3 regions of the Arthrobacter sp. 92 genome follow, and region 3 is predicted to be linked to each of the others. Evidence: predicted binding sites of a transcription regulator. Region 3 holds the regulator's gene; each other region holds the start of a gene.
The links. The regulator HrcA, encoded in region 3, represses chaperone genes, less so after heat shock. The targets are predictions, from matches to a motif close to TTNGCACTCGNNNNNNNCGAGTGCNAA.
Positions count from the first base shown of each region.

Region 1: groL (chaperonin GroEL) is a predicted target of HrcA. The motif match lies at 2,213-2,239, and genes of this name have one in related genera.
Region 2: ACP4XC_RS17650 (FmdB family zinc ribbon protein) is a predicted target of HrcA. The motif match lies at 2,961-2,987, and genes of this name have one in related genera.

Region 1 covers NZ_CP189863.1:928,313-934,914, reverse strand. The annotation lists gene ACP4XC_RS04350 (RNase H family protein) at 1-248, opposite strand, end outside; gene groL (chaperonin GroEL) at 404-2,032, opposite strand; gene ACP4XC_RS04340 (ABC transporter substrate-binding protein) at 2,325-3,644, opposite strand; gene ACP4XC_RS04335 (cold-shock protein) at 3,644-3,847, opposite strand; gene ACP4XC_RS04330 (LytR C-terminal domain-containing protein) at 4,052-4,699, opposite strand; gene ACP4XC_RS04325 (DUF3263 domain-containing protein) at 4,748-5,062, opposite strand; gene ACP4XC_RS04320 (uracil-DNA glycosylase) at 5,207-5,974, shown strand; gene ACP4XC_RS04315 (siderophore-interacting protein) at 6,095-6,602, shown strand, end outside.
Region 2 covers NZ_CP189863.1:3,804,777-3,811,378, reverse strand. The annotation lists gene ACP4XC_RS17660 (AAA family ATPase) at 1-1,694, shown strand, start outside; gene cpaB (Flp pilus assembly protein CpaB) at 1,771-2,523, opposite strand; gene ACP4XC_RS17650 (FmdB family zinc ribbon protein) at 2,633-2,884, opposite strand; gene ACP4XC_RS17645 (5-formyltetrahydrofolate cyclo-ligase) at 3,012-3,608, opposite strand; gene galU (UTP--glucose-1-phosphate uridylyltransferase GalU) at 3,701-4,615, shown strand; gene ACP4XC_RS17635 (GNAT family N-acetyltransferase) at 4,622-5,239, shown strand; gene ACP4XC_RS17630 (hypothetical protein) at 5,378-6,325, shown strand; gene ACP4XC_RS17625 (SDR family oxidoreductase) at 6,458-6,602, shown strand, end outside.
Region 3 covers NZ_CP189863.1:2,378,627-2,385,228, forward strand. The annotation lists gene lepA (translation elongation factor 4) at 1-235, shown strand, start outside; gene hemW (radical SAM family heme chaperone HemW) at 296-1,525, shown strand; gene ACP4XC_RS10935 (DUF4870 domain-containing protein) at 1,561-1,980, opposite strand; gene ACP4XC_RS10940 (DUF3097 domain-containing protein) at 2,154-3,005, opposite strand; gene hrcA (heat-inducible transcriptional repressor HrcA) at 3,229-4,242, shown strand; gene dnaJ (molecular chaperone DnaJ) at 4,339-5,466, shown strand; gene ACP4XC_RS10955 (16S rRNA (uracil(1498)-N(3))-methyltransferase) at 5,469-6,239, shown strand; gene ACP4XC_RS10960 (GerMN domain-containing protein) at 6,275-6,602, opposite strand, start outside.

The DNA.
Region 1 (6,602 bases), 1.5 Mb from region 3:
TTCCAGCCCGGCATCCATTTGGTGACGGAGTTGATGACGTATTGGCTGTCGCACAGGATGTGGAGGTCCTCGTCCGGGAGATGTGAGGTGGCTCGGAACAGGTCCAGCACGGCCATCAATTCGCCCTGGTTGTTGGTCCCGTGCGGCCAGCCCCCGGCCCGCCAGCAGTCATCGTTCACATACCAGGCCCACCCGGCAGGGCCGGGATTTCCTAAAGCCGAACCGTCGGCTGCTGCAGTAATCGTCACTTCACTATCCTGCCAGACCGGGAAGTCACCCGGCGCCCAACGGAGAAGGGATGCCCACCGGAAACCATTAGCGATAGCAGCAGCATCGTTAAAGACGACGGCGGCCCCACCCGAAAGTGGAACCGCCGTCGTACAGTGGCTCGGGGGCCGGGAGGTTAGAAACCGCCCATGCCGCCCATGTCTTCGCCGCCACCCATGGCCGGAGCGTTCTTCTCCGGCTTGTCGGCCACAACGGCCTCGGTGGTCAGGAAGAGGCCCGCGATGGAAGCCGCGTTCTGCAGGGCAGAGCGGGTCACCTTTACGGGGTCGTTGATGCCGGCTGCAAGCAGGTCGACGTACTCGCCGGTTGCTGCATTGAGGCCGTGGCCTGCGGGCAGGCCGCGAACCTTGTCCACAACAACACCAGGCTCCATGCCGGCGTTGAAAGCAATCTGCTTCAGCGGGGCATCGATGGCAACGCGGACAATGTTCGCGCCCGTTGCTTCGTCGCCGGAGAGCTGCAGGTTGGCGAACGCCTTGGCACCTGCCTGAATCAGGGCAACGCCACCGCCGGCGACGATGCCCTCTTCAACAGCAGCCTTGGCGTTGCGGACTGCGTCCTCAATGCGGTGCTTGCGTTCCTTGAGCTCAACTTCGGTCGCGGCACCGGCCTTGATGACTGCAACGCCGCCGGCCAGCTTGGCCAGGCGCTCCTGCAGCTTCTCGCGGTCGTAGTCGGAGTCGGAGTTTTCGATCTCGGCGCGGATCTGGGAAACGCGGCCGGCGATCTGGTCAGCGTCGCCTGCACCCTCGACGATGGTGGTCTCGTCCTTGGTCACAACAACCTTGCGGGCGTGGCCGAGGAGTTCGAGTCCGGCGTTCTCGAGCTTGAGTCCGACTTCCTCGGAGATGACCTGGCCACCGGTAAGGATGGCAATGTCGGCCAGCTGCGCCTTGCGGCGGTCCCCGAAGCCCGGAGCCTTGACGGCAACGGACTTGAAAGTGCCGCGGATCTTGTTGACGATCAGGGTGGCCAGGGCCTCGCCCTCGATGTCTTCGGCAATGATCAGCAGCGGCTTGTTGGACTGCATGACCTTTTCCAGGACAGCAACCAGTTCCTTGACGTTGGAGATCTTGGAGTTGACGATCAGGATGTACGGGTCCTCAAGGACCGTCTCCTGGCGCTCGGCGTCGGTGACGAAGTAAGCGGAGATGTAACCCTTGTCGAAGCGCATGCCTTCGGTGAGTTCAAGCTCGAGGCCAAAGGTGTTGGACTCCTCGACGGTGATAACACCTTCCTTGCCCACCTTGTCCAGCGCTTCTGCAATCAGTGCACCGATTTCGTCGTCACCGGCGGAGATCGAAGCGGTTGCGGCGATCTCTTCCTTGGTTTCGATTTCCTTGGCGGAGGCGAGGAGCTCGCGCGTGACGGCTTCCACGGCCTTCTCGATGCCGCGCTTGAGGGACAGCGGGTCAGCGCCGGCCGCGACGTTGCGCAGGCCTTCCTTGACCAGGGCCTGTGCCAGCACGGTTGCCGTGGTGGTCCCGTCGCCGGCGACGTCGTCCGTCTTCTTGGCAACTTCCTTGACCAGCTCGGCGCCGATCTTTTCGTAAGGATCGTCCAGCTCGATCTCCTTGGCGATGGAAACACCATCGTTGGTGATCGTGGGGGCGCCCCACTTCTTTTCGAGGACGACGTTGCGTCCACGCGGGCCGAGGGTGACCTTGACGGCGTCGGCGAGGATGTTCAGGCCCCGCTCGAGACCGCGGCGTGCCTCTTCATCAAATGCAATGATCTTGGCCATAACGGCAGTAGTCCTTTCGGGACAGTCGTTAAGAATGAACCTTCGCTGCGGTGCCCGCGACGGACGATCCTTCACCGGTGGCCTCTGTATGCCGCCGGATGGGATCTCACCCCAGCCAGGTATTTCTTTCGCTCCCTGTCCTGTTTGCTTGGTGCGGAACCGGCCGAACCGGCCGGTGCATTAGCAGTCAGTCCGTGGGAGTGCTAAGTCAATAATTAGCACTCCCCCGGGGAGAGTGCAAGCAGTGACCGCACGAAAGGGCCTCCCCGCGCGTCCAATACGCTACGAGCGATCAGCTGCCCGAGCGGGCTGCGGTTTCGGTGCCGGCCATCTTGGCCGTGTTGTCCGCTCCGTAGAGGTAAACCATATAGTTTGCGGCGGTAACATCGCCGTTCGCATCGAAGCCGATGCGCCCGGACTGGCCGTCGTAGTCGGGCGCCTTGCCGGACTTGGCGACGTCCACGCACTCCTTGTAGCTTTTGCACGGCACAGCCGCTTCGGCTGGCTGGTGGCCGGCGGCGGATGGCGGCGATCCCCCGGAGACGGCAACCAGCTTCGACGCGATGGAGGTTCCGGCGTCGTCCTCCGCCACAGCCGCAGCGAGGGCGGCGAGGTTCACGGCGTCATATGTCTCAGCGGCGAAGGTCATATCCTTGAGGCCCGGATCGACCGACACGAGCCCGGCCTGGAATTCCGCGGAGGGGAAGATGCCGGGCAGGATCCCCCGTGCGCCGTCAAGCGCCTTGGAACCCAGTGCCGAGCCGTACTGGCTCATGGCGCCGTCGCTGAGGATCAGCTTCTTCCCTGCCAGGCCGGCGTTATTGAGCTCGGCAATGGCGCCTTGAGCACCCTCCCGCGCCACCAGAACGACGGCGTCGGGAGCCGACGCCTTTGCGGTCCCCGCCGCCTGCCGCGCATCACCGGCCGGGAACTCGGCGTCCGTCACCGGCGCCAGGCCGGACTGCTGGGCGGCGGTCTTCACCGCTGCGGAAACGTCCGTGCCGTAGCTTCCTGCTTCATGGACGATGGCCAGGTTCTTGGCGCCCGCGTCCTTGGCCAACTTGACCAGGACCGCTGCCTGGGCGACGTCGGCCGAGGCGGTACGGAAGTAGTATCCGCCGCTCTTGTACTTGCTCAGGCCAAGCGCGGAATTGGCGGGCGAAATCACGGCCACCTTGGCCCTGGCGAGTACGTCGATAGCAGCCGCGGCCCGGCTCGAATCAGTGGGGCCGACCACCACGTCCGCCTTGGCATCCACCAGCGCCTTGGCTTGGGCAGCCGTATCCTCACCGGTCTTCTCCGGCAGCAGCTCCACGGGTTTGCCCTTGTGGCCGCCGGCCGAATTGATCTCCTGAACTGCCAGTTTGGCAGCGGCCAGCTCCGAGGCGTTGAGGAAGCCCTGTTTCCCCGTGTTGTCCAGGATCAGGCCGATCCGCAGGGTGCCGTCGCCGCTGGCGTCCGCGGAGTCCAGGCGGGCATTCCCGGCCGAGCCCCCGCAGCCGCCGAGGATGATGGCAGCTCCCGCGGCCAGTGCCACCGCACGAGCGCCCCGCAGGCGTCCCCGACGGTGCATGGCGCGGCTCTCAGCGCCTGGCGCCGTGGGTTCAAGCATCAGGCGGGCCGGACGTTTTCTGCCTGGGGACCCTTTTCACCCTCGCCCACCTCAAGCTCCACGCGCTGGCCTTCGTCCAGCGCCCGGTAGCCCTCGCCCTCAATCGCGGACCAGTGAACGAAGACGTCGTCCCCGGAGCCGTCAACGGTGATGAAGCCGTAGCCCTTTTCGGCGTTGAACCACTTCACGGTTCCCAATGCCATAGTGTCCACACTCTCAGCTAGCTTCCGTACGGCCCACGTCCATGTGCGCCGTGAATACAGGTTAAACAGTTGGTTCAATTGGAGGTCAGCAATCACTGTATCCACCAGACATTCCGATGGGCAGGCCCGGGTTTGCGTGGCACGGAATAGTTATTCAGGCGTAACCGGATTCCGTTGCCGCAGCAGGCCAGTCCGGGTTCGGAGTTACTGGAACCCGGGCCCGAGGACCACCACAACCGGCATCTGGAACTGGGCCGAGTCCACCAGTTTGGTGATCTTGAGCAGCGACCCCAAGGCCTCGGCGTTGGCTTTCTGCGCTGCTCCGCTGTAATAGATGACGGACGTGCTTTGCGGCAAGCCGCCCCAGTTCCCCACCGGCCCCAGTGCCCAGCCAGCCGCGGAAACGCTCCCGCTCACCCGGCTCGCAAGGCCGGATGTGGTGGTTCCGTTGTAAACGGCTACCGGCTGTGTCTTGTCAACGGCCTGACCTGCCGCTTCCGGCGCGATGGACGGGCCGTCGCCGGCCGAGGACGTGGGGCCGGGTGCGTCCGACGCCGAGGGTGCGGGACTGGACGATGCCGGAGCCGACGCCGCTGTGCCTTGGGGCGCGGTGGGCGAGGCGGACGCGCCGCTTACCGATGACCCGGCTGCCATCAACGGGGTGCTGCCTTTGGAGAAGCCCAGCTGGGGCAGGAAGAGGAAGGCAATCAGGCCGATCACCAATGCCGCAACGCCTACCGCCAACACGGGCACCAGCCGGTGGCGGGGAGCATCTGCTGCGGCCCGGTGGACACCTTGGCGTGAAGAGGTCTCCGGGACCCTGTCGAATTCATCCCGAGCGAATTTGGTCATGGTAAAACGGTGTCCTCGCTGATTTTGCTGATGGCCCAGCCCTGACTTCTAAGCGTCAGAGCCCAAACGACGCGCGGTGCGCGCCCGTTGGCGTGACGTACGTAGTCTACGCAATCTCTTGACCAGCATGGGGTCATGAGCCAAAGCATCCTCAGTGTCAATCAATGTGTTGAGGATCTGGTAGTAGTGCGTGGCCGAAAGGTCGAAGAGTTCGCGGATGGCCTGCTCCTTGGCGCCGGCGTACTTCCACCACTGCCGTTCCAAGGCGAGCATCTGCTGGTCCCGCCCGCTCAAAGCCCGGCCGGCCGGAGCCTGTTCGACGGGGCGGGCGCGGCTGGCGGTCCCGCTGCCGGAGTCAGCCAGGGGCCGTTGGTCCTGTATTGGTTCTGCCACGGCGCACTCCTTCGCTGAGTTCGGGTCTAAAGTCTCATCCAATGGTACGGGCGAACAACAAGGCTGTCATTTAGGCGGTCGTCTTCCTCCCATGCCGCCTGCAAGAATGGACGCGTGTTTGATTCCGAACCGTTGTTCGAGCTGGAGCCGATTGCCGGGGACACCACGGGATTCGCCGAGATGGTGAACCTGCCTCTGGACACGCTGGTGACAGCGGACTGGGCGCAAGCCCTGGCCCCAGTCGAGGGCGCCCTGCGCAGGGTCCTGGCCTTTCTTGCGGCCGAAGTCGCCGCCGGGCATCAGGTGCTGCCATCCCCGTCCAACGTCCTGCGTGCCTTCCGCCAGCCGTTCGCTGCCGTCAAGGTCCTTATTGTGGGGCAGGACCCGTACCCCACTCCAGGCCACGCCGTGGGGCTGGCCTTTGCGGTGGACGGCCGCACCAGGCCCATTCCGCGCAGCCTGGCAAACATCTATAAGGAACTCGAAGCGGATCTGGGCATCCCGGCCCGGGTCCACGGCGATCTCGGCGCCTGGACGGAGCAGGGAGTGCTGCTGCTCAACCGCGTTCTCAGCGTGCGGGCGGGTTTAGCCGGTTCGCACCGGTCAAAAGGCTGGGAAGAGGTTACGACGGCGGCGATCACCGCCGTCGCCTCCCGTCATGCCCCGGATGGCCGCCCGGCGCCCTTGGTGGCCTTGTTGTGGGGCAAGGATGCCGAGAGCGTCCGCCCCCTGCTGGGCGAGACCCCTGTTCTGGCCAGCGCGCATCCCAGTCCGTTGTCCGCTGCACGCGGCTTCTTCGGCTCGCGGCCTTTCAGCCATGCCAACGCCCTTCTGAAGGAACAGGGCGCCGATGCAGTGGACTGGACGCTGCCCGTTCTCTGAGGAGTGACGCGGGCGCCGCTCCCGACCCGAGCGAGGGCCGCCTGCGGACGCGGGTGTAATGCGGCCGCCCGGGCTGCCAGGGCCGGCCCTGTCCGGTCCCGGTGGCCTAGGCTTGCTCTTATGACTTCCGTGCCCGCAGCCACATCAGCCACCCGCAAATCGCGTCCGCAGACGAACCTCACGGTACTCCGGCGCGAGGAACTCTCGCCCCACATGGTCCGCATCGTGGCGGGCGGCGACGGCTTTTCCGGCTACATAAACAATGGCTATGTGGACAGGTACGTCAAGATCGCCTTCCCGCAGCCGGGCGTGGAATACCCGCAGCCGCTGGACTTGTGGGCGGTCCGCGAAACAATGCCCCGCGAGCTGTGGCCATACACCAGGACTTACACGGTCCGGTGGGTAAATGAGGCCGCACACGAGCTGGCCATCGACTTCGTCATCCACGGTGACGAGGGCCTCGCAGGACCGTGGGCGGCTACGGCCCGGCCCGGTGACAACCTGGTCTTCACCGGCCCCGGCGGCGGCTACAACCCCGATCCGGCGGCCGACTGGCATCTTTTCGCCGGCGATGAAGCGGCTCTTCCTGCTATCGCGGCGGCCCTCGAAGCGTTGCCCCAGGATGCCC
Region 2 (6,602 bases), 1.4 Mb from region 3:
GACTGGCGGCCGGCGAGACCGCCCATCTCAACGTCGAAAGTGCCTACTCGGCGTTATCCGCGGTGCTTCCCACGTGGCGGCTGAGGTCGGTGTACCGCGCGGTGGACGAAGACCTGGTGTTGCAGCTGAGCAAGAGCTTTTACGACGGCGCCCTCCGGCGGCTCCCCGAAGGCCAGACGGCCACGGGGCTTGACCGGGCCCTGCATCTGGAATACCTGCCTGACGGGACGGGGCTTCCGAGCGCGGACAAGGAGGGCGTGGAGTCTGTGGTTGCCGAGGTGAACAGGGTTGTGGGGCTCGTGTTCGAGCATGCGCGGCTCCGGCCCCGGACATCCCTTGCCGTGGTGACGGCCAGCCTTCGGCATGCGGCCAGGATCGGCGAGGCCATCCGGTTGCAGCTGCCGAACTATCCGTTGCTGGCAAGCTTCTTCACCGCAGGGCCTGAGTCCTTCCGCGTGGTGGATCTGGAGCGCGCCCAGGGCCTGGTCCGCGACCACGTGATTTTTTCGCCGGGATACGGCAGGACCCCGCACGGCCGCGCCCTGCACAACTTCGGGCCGCTGTCCGCAGAGGGAGGCCGCGCGAAATTCGCCCTGGCCATGTCGCGCGCACGGCGCTCCATGCATGTCCTCAGCTGCTTCAGGCCCGAAGACCTGGATGTCACCAGGCTGAGCCATGGCGCCCTGGACTTCTATGAGTTACTGGACCGCGAGATTGCCGGGAACACTGATCTGGGCACCCCGGCTTCCCGGGCCGCGGCCAGTGAGCAGGCCCTGGGGGCGGATCCCCTTGTAGCCGATCTTGGCGATAGGCTCCGCGCCCGCGGCGCCAGAGTCTGGCACCAATACGACGGTGTACTGGACGTCGCCGCCGCGGCGGACCCGGTGAATTCAATCGGCCACGACGAGGGCGAGTTGCCGCGGCCAGTTGCCATTGAGTCCGACGGCACCGAGCAGTACAGGCGGATGAGTGTCCGTGAGCGCAGCCGGCTTCGTCCGCAACTGCTGGAACGCCTGGGGTGGCGGTACATGCCGCTGTGGACCATTGAGGTGTTCACCGACCCGTCGGCGTGCGCGGACCGGATTGGCGGCTATCTGGGCCTCGAGAAGCCCACAGTGTCCGGACTTGCGCCGAAGTCGGTCGGCTTTTTCGAGGACGACGTGGAAAGCCTCACGCTCAGCCGGGATGAGTCCGGCCAGCATGACGTCTCCAGTGCGGACTCCGGCGGAGATGTTCCCGTGGGCATGGAACCCGCGGGCGCCGACTCGGTACGCTTGACGATGGATGGTGTCCGCAACGCCGGACGCGCCGGCGCGGAACCGAATAACGTGCATAGCGCTTTGGGAGACAGCAAGGAAATGAACGGCAAGGAATCTGGCGGCTCACGCAACGGAACGCCCGGGACTGGTGAAAACGGGACCGGCGAACACGGCACCGGCGAACACGGCACTGGTGAACACGGCCTCGGCGAGCCTGGCGCCGTCGAGTCCCGCCTTAGCCGGCGGGGCGCTTCGGACGAGTTCATGGGGGATGAGAGCCAGGAGAACGGGCGTTCCCGTGCTTCCGCCACGGTGCCCACGGGTGTGTTGCCTAACAAGGCCTCCGAGGACGATCCGAAACGCTGGGGAGACCACGCCTCGGAATACGATCACGACGCATGGCTCCAGGAGCAGAAGCCCCCGCATTGGGGCTAGTCGGCGCGGCCAACAACCAACTCGGCCTGGGAACACCGTATCGCCGCCCCTCTAACCAGGGGCCTGGGCCACAAGCCTAACCGGGGGATGCGACCAGCACGAAGAACAGCTTCCCTTGGGTTGAGGCCCCGGCGAGCCTGCGTGCCTGCTCGGGGTTCGCGGCCACAACCATCAGACCGTCGGTTTCCCCGGTTCCCAGCCATTGGCCGGTTTTACCCCCCTGACCGGATGTCCACAGCACCGGTACGGCGGCAGCCAAGACCTCTGAGGCGCCGGGGCGTTCGTAGTCATTTCCCGTGGTCATCACAACGTTGACCAGCTGCCCGGGCGCCAGCAGCTGGATGGACGAGGGGTCGGCCATTCTCAGCGGCACGGCCGCCGAGCCAGGCACTGTGCCGGTCAGCAGCCCGGGACCAAGCAACTGGGCATCCGAGAGTAACTGCCCTTTCCTCAGGGGTGCTGCCAGCTGCTTCCCTTCAAGAGCGGAGCCGTCGGTGAAGGAACCCTCCGGCAGCATCCCGGGCGGCACCCTGACTGCGGCAAGGTCGGCGGTCCCCAAGGTGCTGCCGGCCGCCAAGTCATGGGCTGAGGCTACAGCCAGCACCATGGAGGCGGGAGCGGGGGTGAGCTGTTGCACAGCCATGCCCGCGGCGGCGCACATCAGGAGTGCGACGGCGAGCCTGCGGTGGCGGTTGATCCAGTTGGCAAACCGACGTCTCCGCGGAAGAGCGCCTCGCGCGGAACGGGTCGACCTCAGGGCCCTGGGACGTCCCAGCGGTCTGGTGGTGCGGCGGTCATCCGGCAGCCGCTTGCGGAGGGTAATGGCCATACCGTCACGCTACGGAGTCAGCCAAGCCGTGGCATGCCCCTAAGCGCGCTATGTGGATAAACGACCCGCATTTACGGGCTCGCGCGACGTGGCGCGGGGGAGGGGCGGATCAGCTTGCTGCGGCGGCTGGGGCGGGAGTCGGAGCGGGCGCGGCCGGGGCCGGCGAGACGCTGCTTCCCTTTGTATCGCGGGAATCGGTGCGGTAAAAGCCCGAACCCTTGAAGACCACCCCAACGCTGTTGAACTTCTTGCGAAGCGTTCCCTCGCACTCGGGGCAGGACGTCAGGCTGCTGTCGGTGAAGGACTGCACAATCTCGAAGGCGTGGCTGCAGTCCTTGCAGGCGTATGCATACGTGGGCACTGAAAATCCTCCTCTGGGACAAACGACCAGGTCCCGTGCTGCCTGGTGCGGAATTCCGTTGCCGGACGTCCCGCCCTTAGCAGTCGCAGGGCCTGAGTGCCAATTCTATCACCCCGGCCGGCCCGTTCTACATCAGCGTGGCGAGGCCTTCGGGAGTGAGGGCCGCCGGAACTCGCTGGTCAAAGGACTCGGCAGGAATCTGTCCCGGGGGGAGGATTTCGCTCTGGTAGACGACGGCGGCAACCGGCAGCCGCAGACCACGGGCCGCCAGGTTCGCGAGGAACTTGTCGTAGTAACCGCCGCCCTGGCCGATCCTGTTTCCCGAGCCATCCAGGGCCGTGGCGGGAATAAAAATTCCGGCCACGTCCCCGAACACCTCCGCGCCGTGCCGGTCCCCCAGGGGTTCCTGGATGGGGGCATAAGCGCTGCGCACGAATTCCGTGGCCGGCGTCCAGTAGACCCAGCTTAATGTGATGGACGGCCCGCAGACAGGCAGGAGGACTTTGTGCCCCGCATTCTCCAGCGCTCTTAGAAGGGGAAGGGTGGGAGGCTCGGCGCCGACTCCCAGGTAGGCGGCGAAAGTCCGGGGCTGTCCTGAGGAGATCCGGCGGGCCCATTCGAGCCCGTTGCGGGCGATGCCGGCGCCCGCTTCTTCGAGCGCGGCAGGCAGGAGCGCCGCCCGGCGGATCCGGTGGCGTGCGCGTATTTCGTCCTTCGATGACAATGCGTAGATCCTTCCGCAACTGGGCTGCCCAAAGGGGTCAGGGGCTCCTTGAGCAATTACCGAATGTTTGGTCCCTCCGTTAGATTAGTCCAGTGACTACCACCAATACTTCCGTCCGCAAGGCTGTCATTCCCGCTGCGGGTCTCGGTACCAGGTTCCTGCCGGCCACCAAGGCCATGCCCAAGGAAATGCTGCCCGTCGTTGACAAGCCCGCGATCCAGTACGTCGTGGAAGAGGCCGTCAACGTGGGCCTGAACGACATCCTGATGATCACCGGCCGGAACAAGCGCGCCCTTGAGGACCATTTCGACCGGGTGCCGTCGCTCGAGGCAGCGCTTGAAGCCAAGGGGGACACGGCCAAGCTCGAGTCCATCCAGGCGGCCAGCAACCTCGGTGACATCCACTACGTGCGCCAGGGCGACCCCATGGGCCTTGGCCATGCGGTGCTGCGTGCCAAGCAGCACGTGGGCTATGAGCCGTTCGCCGTTCTTCTTGGTGACGACCTCATCGATGCCCGGGACGAACTCCTCAGCACCATGATCGCGGTCCAGGCTAAGACTGGCGGGTCGGTGGTGGCCCTCATTGAGGTTGAACCATCGCAGATCAGCTCGTACGGTTGCGCGGACATCGAAGAGACAGACAGCGACGGCTACTACCGGATCAGGAAGCTGGTCGAGAAGCCCGACGTCGACGAGGCTCCTTCCAACCTCGCCGTGATCGGCCGCTACGTGCTCCACCCGGCAGTGTTTGATGTGCTTGAGCGCACCGAACCTGGCCGCGGCGGGGAAATCCAGCTCACGGACGCCCTTCAGGAGCTCGCTGCCGGCACCGGCGAAGGCTACGGCGTTTACGGCGTTGTGTTCCGCGGACGCCGCTATGACACCGGGGACAAGCTCAGCTACCTGAAGGCCTGCGTCCAGTTGGCCTGCGACAGTGACGACCTTGGTCCCGGACTCCGCGAATGGCTGCCGGAGTTCACAGCCAGCCTGTCCAACGTGTCCAAGTAACCCCCAATGAGGGGCGCCATCTGGCCGGTGACGTTGGAGTGCGGAGACATTGTGCTTCGCCCCATCCGGTACCGGGACCGGAAGGAATGGACCGCTGTGCGGTCGCGGAACAGCGAATGGCTCGCCCCTTGGGAAGCCACCAATCCGGCGCCCGGAGGCGCTCTGCCGGACTACCGCCAAATGGTCAGATCCCTCAATGCGCAGGCCGCCCAAGGCACCGCGTTGCCGTTCGTGATCACGGAGTGGACGCCGGGCTTTCGCCAGCCCCTGATCGTGGGCCAGTTGACGGTGTCATCCATTGTCTGGGGGTCGGCAATGATGGCCACGCTTGGCTACTGGGTTGACAAGGCACGCGCTGGGCACGGAATCGCCCCCACAGCGGTCGCCATGGCTACCGACCACTGCTTCCAGGTCCTGGGCCTGCACCGGATGGAAATCAATATCCGGCCTGAGAATGGGCCAAGCCTGCGGGTGGTGGAGAAGCTGGGCTTCCGGGACGAGGGCTACCGGCCCCGGTTTCTGCATATCAATGGCGAATGGGCAGATCACCGCACTTTTGCCTTGACCTCCGAGGAAGTTCCGGAAGGACTTCTCGCCCGCTGGTTGAAAACACGCCCCTCCTGAACACCGCCCCCTGAGCGGCCCCTTTCGTCAGATCTCCACTGATTTTCGAGCCGGGCGGCGACACACCGGAGCGAATGCGAGTGCACTCAGCAAATTGCTCATACGGTTTTGAATGTGGACTTCCCCCTTAGCAGCTCAGTGATCCTTGTTGTCGCTGTTGCGCTGTGGATTGTGTGGGTGGCCCCGTACGTACTCCGGAATCGACGGCTTCAGTTCCAGCCCGCCGTCGAGCTGATGCTAGATGTCACAGACGCCGAACCAGCACAACCGCAAGCCGGGAAAGTCTTACACATGACTCCCCAGCAGGAGAAGCCAATGGAAACCACGAACAGCCCGCGATCAGCACAAGGTCCCTCGACCTCCGAGGCCGAACGGCGTCCGGTTGCGGCGCGTCCCGGCGCCTTCAGGGTCCGTTACGGACGCTGCGCGATCGCGTTTGTGGGATTGATGTGCCTTCTCACCGGGATCGTGGCCGGTGCCCTGCGCGTCTTCGGTGTCGGCTCGTCGTGGGTGCCCGTGGGGGCACTCCTGACAGGTTTTATGGCGGTCTTCCTCCTCCGGCGGCTCGCTGTGCGCGACCGCCGCGCCAAAGTGAACGCCGCCTTTCGGGCAGCCATGGCTGAACCGTCGACTCGGCCCGCAGTTGCTCCTCCGCTTCCCAACCGGGTCCCCGCCCACGACACTCCGAAAGTTCCGGACAGGCCTTTGTTCGACGCCGAAGCCGATCGGCCCAGGATCAAGCCGCTAACCGCGCTGGAACTGCGCCAGGCAGCATTGGCGGAGGCCGCGGCGTCCGGGGATAACAGTGTCCGCGCGCCCGAAACCTGGGGCGGCGCCGCCGACGGGGACGCCAGCTGGGAGCCGGTGGAGGTACCGAAACCGACCTACGTCGAGGCCGCCAAGGCCGAGCGCGCCGCGCCCGAGCCACTCGCCCTGCCCGAGGCGCCCAAGGCTGTGGGCAAGCCGTCGCTCAAGCAGGGCACTGCTGCTGCTCCGCCCGCTGCTCCGCCACTGGCCAAGCCGCTGACCAAGGCACAGAGCGCCCTGAGCAATTTGGACGACGTCCTGCAGCGCCGCCGCGCCTGACTGGACCCCAACGCTCCGGACCGCCCCCAGATGGCTGTCCGGGGCTTTGCTGTTTGTCCTCGGGGCCGTCCTTCGGCTGGCAGTCCGCCCGAGGGGGTGCCGGTCCACGCCAGGTCCCTGTAGCCTCGGACCATGACTCGCATCTGCGTAGCCGGAGGCACCGGCCAGGTGGGCCGGGAAGTGGTGCTTCAGGCCTTGGCCCGCGGCCACGAGACCGCCGCCTTCAGCCGCCACCCGCCGTCGGCCGGGGAGGCCGCCCATCACGACGGCGCGGCCT
Region 3 (6,602 bases):
GCCCATCCAGGCCGCGATCGGATCCCGGATCATAGCCCGTGAAAGCATCCGGGCCATCCGCAAGGACGTCCTGGCCAAATGCTACGGCGGTGACATCACCCGAAAGCGCAAGCTGCTGGAAAAGCAGAAGGAAGGCAAGAAGCGCATGAAGATGGTGGGCCGCGTGGAGGTCCCGCAGGAAGCGTTCATCGCAGCGCTCACCACGGACGAATCCAAGGACAAGGCCAAGAAGTAGCAGTGAAAGTAACAACCGCGGCAACGACTGTGGCGGAAATCCCTGGAGGAGGCCGCACCAGTGCCTAGCGTTCTTCCCTTGGGCGACCCCGCGCCGTCGGACGGGCACTTGCCTGCGCAGGCCGCCGACGGCGCGGCGGACCGCGGATTTGGACTGTACGTGCACATCCCGTTCTGTGCAGTGCGCTGCGGATACTGCGATTTCAACACTTACACGGCCACCGAGTTGGGCGGCGGGGCGTCCCAGGACGCGTACGCGTCCACGGCCATCGCCGAGGTGGAGTTTGCCGGCGCCGCCCTGACGGCGTCGGGCCTGCCGGAACGTCGGCTGCAGACCGTCTTTTTTGGCGGGGGCACACCCACCCTGCTTCCGGCGGCTGACCTGGCGCGCATCCTCGCGGCGGCCGTCGAGGAATGGGGCCTTGCCCCCGGGGCGGAGGTGACCACCGAAGCCAACCCGGACTCAGTCACGCCCCAGTCCCTCCAACTGCTGGCCGACGCCGGGTTCACCCGGGTCTCCTTCGGCATGCAGTCGGCGGTACCGCATGTGCTGAAAGTCCTGGACCGCACCCACACGCCCAGCCGGGTGCCGCAAGTTGTTGAGTGGGCCAGGGCCGCTGGCCTGTCGGTGAGCCTGGACCTCATTTACGGGACGCCGGGGGAGTCGCTCGAGGACTGGCGCTATTCGCTCGAAACCGCCTTGTCCTACCAGCCCGACCACATCAGCGCGTACGCCCTGATCGTGGAGGCGGGCACCAAACTGGCGGCTCAGATCCGGCGGGGAGAAGTCCCCGGGATCGACGACGATGACCACGCGGCCAAATACGAACTCGCCGATGAGCTCATCACCGCGTCAGGCCTCGCCTGGTACGAGGTCAGCAACTGGTCCCGCACCCCGGGCCAGGCCTGCCGTCACAACCTTGCCTACTGGCGGGGGGACGACTGGTGGGGCGTTGGCCCCGGCGCGCATTCCCACGTGGGCGGGGTGCGCTGGTGGAACGTCAAGCACCCCACCGCTTACGCCGGGCGGCTGGCGTCAGGCGCCTCGCCGGCCGCGGGCAGGGAGACCCTGGACGCCGAGACCCGCAATGTTGAACGGGTCATGCTTGAGGCCAGGCTCAGCTCCGGCCTGGCTGTCGAATCGCTGGGGACATCCGGGAGGCATGCCGTCGCGGGACTGATAGCGGACGGCCTGGTGGACCCCGCCGCGGCCTTCAAGGGCAACCTCGTCCTCACCCTTAAGGGCCGGCTCCTCGCGGACGCAGTGGTCCGCAGGATTCTGCCGGACTGACAGGGCTACTTGACCAGGTCTCTACGTGATCCGCCCTACTTGATCCAGCGCAGGTTGTACTCGTAGCGGTGCGGCTGGCCGCGGTTTACGTGGATCCCGGCGGCTACCGAGAAGCAGGTAACCGCGATCCAGATCAGCGTGGCCAGCACGGCAAAGATGTTCCCCACCACCGGCAGCATCACCAGGAGATTGCAGAGAACCGCCGCGATGGTGGGCGGTAGCGTGAAGTTCAATGCTTCCTTGGACTCCTGGGCCGTGAACGGTCCCCGGTCCTTGAAAATCAGGTAGATAAGCAATGAGGGCACACACCCGAGGATGCCGCCGAAGTGCGCCAGGGTGGCCCACTGCCGGTCTTCGCTGGCTGTCAGCGGCAGCGCGTTTGCCGGCACACCATGATACTGGGGCTGGCCATGCCCGGCCTGGTTGTCCCTGTGTTCACGTGCGTCTTCTGCCACGGTTTCGTCCTTCGGATTGCAGTGGTGCGTTGGTTCCCGGAAAAGGCGGGGGCTGAGCTAGGAGCAGCAACCGCCGTATCAAGAATACTGGGTGGGACCCGCATTCGAAGAGTGCGGCACCCTGCCGCGCGGGAAACACACAGGTCAGCGCCGGGTTACAGCACAGGGGCTGGCTATGGCGCGGTGAGGAAGTCGATGACCTCTTCCACCCGGCCCAGCAGCGAGGGCTCCAGGTCCGCGTAGCTCCGGACTGCACCGAGGAGCTTCTGCCATCCGAGCCCGATATCCTCCTTCGTGGAGTGGGGCCAGCCGAACGCCGTCAGGATCCCGGTTTTCCAGTCAACGCCGCGTGGGATCACCGGCCACTGCTCGATGCCAAGGACTGCTGGCCTGATCGCCTGCCAGACGTCCACATAGGGATGGCCCACAATCAGCACGTTTCCGGCCGCCCCGGAGGATCGCATGACCCCTTCGGCGATCCTCGATTCCTTGGAATCGGGCACCAAATGGTCCACCAGCACTCCCAGCCGGCGCCCCGGTCCGGGACCAAAGTCCGCTACGGCACCTGCAAGGTCATCGATTCCGTGCAGGGGCTCGACGACGATGCCCTCCGCCCGCAGGTCGTCGCCCCAGACCTTTTCCACCAGTTCGGCGTCGTGCTTTCCTTCCACCCAGATCCGGCTGGCTTTCGCCACCTGGGCGCGTTGCCCGTCCACCCGGACGGATCCTGACGCCGTCCTGGCCGGGGCGGCCGCGCTTGCCTGCGCCCGGGGTGCGGGAGGCATCAGCCGGATGGGCAGTCCCTCCAGCAGGAAACCATGGCCAAGGCGGAAACTGCGTGATTTGCCCCGCCGGTCCTCGAGAGCCACCACATGCATGCCGCCGGATTTCTCCACTCTTGTCACAGCGCCAACCCAGCCGGACTGCACCTCTTCCAGCACCATGCCGCGTTCAACCGGCACTTCGGGAAGCTCGGACTTCCGGGGAGCCGAGATGTCCTGCGGGCCCCAGTTCTGGTACGACATCCGTTACACACTGCCTTGCTCTAGGAGGTTTGAATATTGGGAGGCAGTGGCTTCGCGAATGTGCACGTCCATTCCCAGCCCGGAGTTTCGCCCGGAGCGGTACCAATGCTAACAACGCGGCGACTCATATTAGACTGGTTAGCACTTAGACATGACGAGTGCTAACGGTTGCCTGGGTGCAGTCCCAGCCCGTCGCCCGGGAAAAGCCGATCGGAGGTGGAGAATGAGCGAGCCACGCAAGCTTGAAGTATTGCGCGCCATCGTGGAGGACTACGTGCATTCCCGCGAACCCGTGGGCTCCAAGGCGCTGGTGGAACGGCACCATCTGGGTGTTTCCAGTGCCACTATCCGTAACGACATGGCGGCGCTGGAAGATGAGGGACTCATCACCGCGCCGCACACAAGTGCCGGCCGCATTCCCACGGACAAGGGCTACCGCCTGTTCGTCGACCAGATTTCCGCCGTCAAGCCACTCTCGCAGGCCGAGCGGCGCGCCATCCAGACGTTGCTGGAAGGCTCAGAGGACCTGGACGATGTCCTGGAGCGCACGGTGCGGCTGCTGTCCCAGCTGACCAACCAGGTGGCCGTGGTGCAGTACCCGCACCTTAGCCGCGCCATGGTGCGGCACATCGAATTTGTGCTGCTTGCGCCGCGCAAGGTCCTTGTGGTGCTGATTGCCGATACCGGAAAAGTTGATCAGCGGGTCATCGACACCGGCCAGGAACTCAGTGACGATGCGGTCGCGGCACTTCGCACGCGCTTCCTCAAGAGCCTGGCCGGCACGCCGCTGAGCCTCCTCCCGCAGGCGCTGCCCGCCGTCGTCGCCGGCTGCGAACCCTCACGCCGCCATGCCGCGCAGGCTCTGGCACGGGGACTGGACGCGCTGGCGAGCAGCACCCGCGAGGAGCGGATGGTGATGGCAGGGACCGCCAACCTGGCACGGTCCAATGTTGACTTTCCGCTGAGCATCGGTCCGGTCCTTGAAGCGCTCGAGGAGCAGGTGGTGATGCTCCGGCTGCTGAGCGAAATGGCTCAGGATCCCCGGGGCGTGACCGTCAGCATTGGCCGCGAGAACCCTTATGACGGTCTTGCGGAAGCCTCGGTGGTGGCCACGGGATACGGTCCCGGTTCCACTGCCAAGGTGGGGGTGCTCGGCCCCACCCGGATGGACTATCCCACCACTATGGCCGCGGTCCGGGCCGTGGCACGCTACCTTTCCAGGATCCTCGGGCCCTGACGGGTCCGGCACCAGCCAACCAGGCCTTCCCGTGTCCCGGTTTCCCGGACACGGCAGCAGCATCACAGGCAGTACAACCAGGAAGAGATACGAACTTTGAGCAGCCACTACGACGTTCTTGGAGTCTCACCCGAAGCGACGGGCGAAGAGATCAAGAAGGCCTACCGAAAGCTTGCGCGCACCCTCCACCCGGACGTTAACCCCGGTGAGGACGCCTCGGACCGCTTCAAGGCGGTCACGCACGCCTATGAAGTGCTCTCCGACCCGCAGAAGCGCCGCATTTACGACGCAACCGGCAACGAGAACGGCACGGACAATGGCTTCGGCGGTGCCGGCTACTCGGGCCAGGGCTTCGCCTTCCAGGACATCTTCGACACCTTCTTCGGCGCCGGCGGCTCCTCCGGTCCGGCTTCCCGCGTCCGCCGCGGGCAGGACGCCCTCATCAGCGTCCGCATCGACCTTCGGGACGCTGTCTTCGGCGTCAATAAGAAGCTCGAAGTGGACACGGCCGTGACGTGCCCCACCTGTGACGGCTCCTGCTGCAGGCCGGGGACCCACCCCGAGCGCTGCGACATTTGCGGCGGCAGCGGTCAGGTCCAGCGGGCCGTCCGCTCCATCCTGGGCCAGGTTATGACGGCCGCTCCGTGCGGCTCCTGCGAAGGCTTCGGAACCGTCATCAAGGACCCGTGCAACGAGTGCAACGGGCAGGGACGCATCCGCAGCCGGCGAACACTGACCGTCAAGGTTCCCGCCGGTGTGGCGACCGGAACCCGGATCCAGCTCGGCGGCCAGGGCGAAGCCGGACCTGCCGGCGGACCCTCCGGAGACCTCTATGTGGAGATCCGGGTCAACAACGATCCCACCTACCTGCGCGACGGCGACGACCTGCACGCCACGCTCAACATTCCCATGACCGCGGCGGCGCTCGGCACTGAGGTCACCTTGGAGACCTTCGACGGCACGCAGGAAATCGACGTCAAGGCGGGAACCCAGTCCGGCGAGATCATCACCCTGCGTGGCCTCGGCGTCACCCACCTGCGCGGTTACGGCCGTGGCGACCTGAAGGTCCACCTGCAGGTGGAGACCCCCAGCAAGCTCGACCCTGCCCAGGAGGACCTGCTCCGGCAGCTCGCCAAGCTGCGCGGGGAGCAATACACCGAAGGGAAACTTGCCGCCAGCGGCGGGGTCTTCGCCAAGCTGCGGGACCGGCTCGGTAACCTGTAGCAGTGAGCAACCCGGTCTTTTTCACCGCCGCCGGAACCTTGGATGACCAGGTCCCCGGTTCGCAATTCGTTCTCGACGGCGCCGAGGCGCGGCATGCCGTGACGGTGAAACGGCTCGCCGTGGGGGAGTCTGTGGACATAGCCGACGGAGCAGGAAAACGCCTTACCGGAACGGTGGCCGCCGTTGGCCCTGGCCAGCTCACGGTGCAGTGTTCGGCGCTGGAAATCGAAAGCCGCCCGGACGTCCGCCTGGTCCTGGTCCAGGCGCTTGCCAAAGGCGACCGGGACGAGCTGGCGGCCGAGACAGCCACCGAACTGGGCATCGACGCCATCATCCCCTGGCAGTCCGAACGTGCCATCGTGCGGTGGAAAGGCGAACGCGCGGCCAAAGCGCACGCAAAATGGCAGTCCGTGGTGACTGCGGCCGCAAAGCAGGCCCGCCGGGCGTGGATTCCCGAGGTCCGTGCCGCCGTCGACGGCCCCGGGCTGCAGGCGGCGGTGGCTGCCGCCGACTTGGCGGTCATTCTTCACGAGGATGCCGTGCGGCCGCTGCGCGGCGTGCTGGAGTCATGGCGGGACTCGATGCCGTCGGGAACCGGGCCCCGGGAGATCCTGCTTATCGTGGGGCCTGAGGGCGGGATCAGTCCGAGGGAAGTCACCCGGCTCTGCGGCGCGGGGGCGGTCACCGCGCTGCTTGGCCACCATGTCCTTCGATCATCCACGGCCGGCCCGGCGGCAACGGTCCTGGCCAGCGACGTGCTTGGCCGATGGTAGCGGCGCAGCCCGCCTGCTACTCCTTCGGGAATCTGTTACTTCACCGAGAAGCCGCGGCTGTCGACGTTCAGCTCCGTGTCATTTCGGCTGGGGTCAATCTGCCATACCCTGACTTCGTAGTTTCCCGGGCCCAGGTTCACCGTCAGCGAGAACAGTCCGGACTGTGAGGCATCGGAGGAGGCTGTCATGTCCCCGCTCAGGTACGGTGACTTGTCCGCGCTGCCGTCTACCCGGAGGATCTTCCAGCGGAGCTTGCCGCCGGGGACGATGCTCCGGCCGCTGACTTTGACGCTGCCATCGGCGACCTGGGTCCCCTCCTGCGGGTCAATGATCCACACGGGGGCAACCATGCCCGCGCTTCGT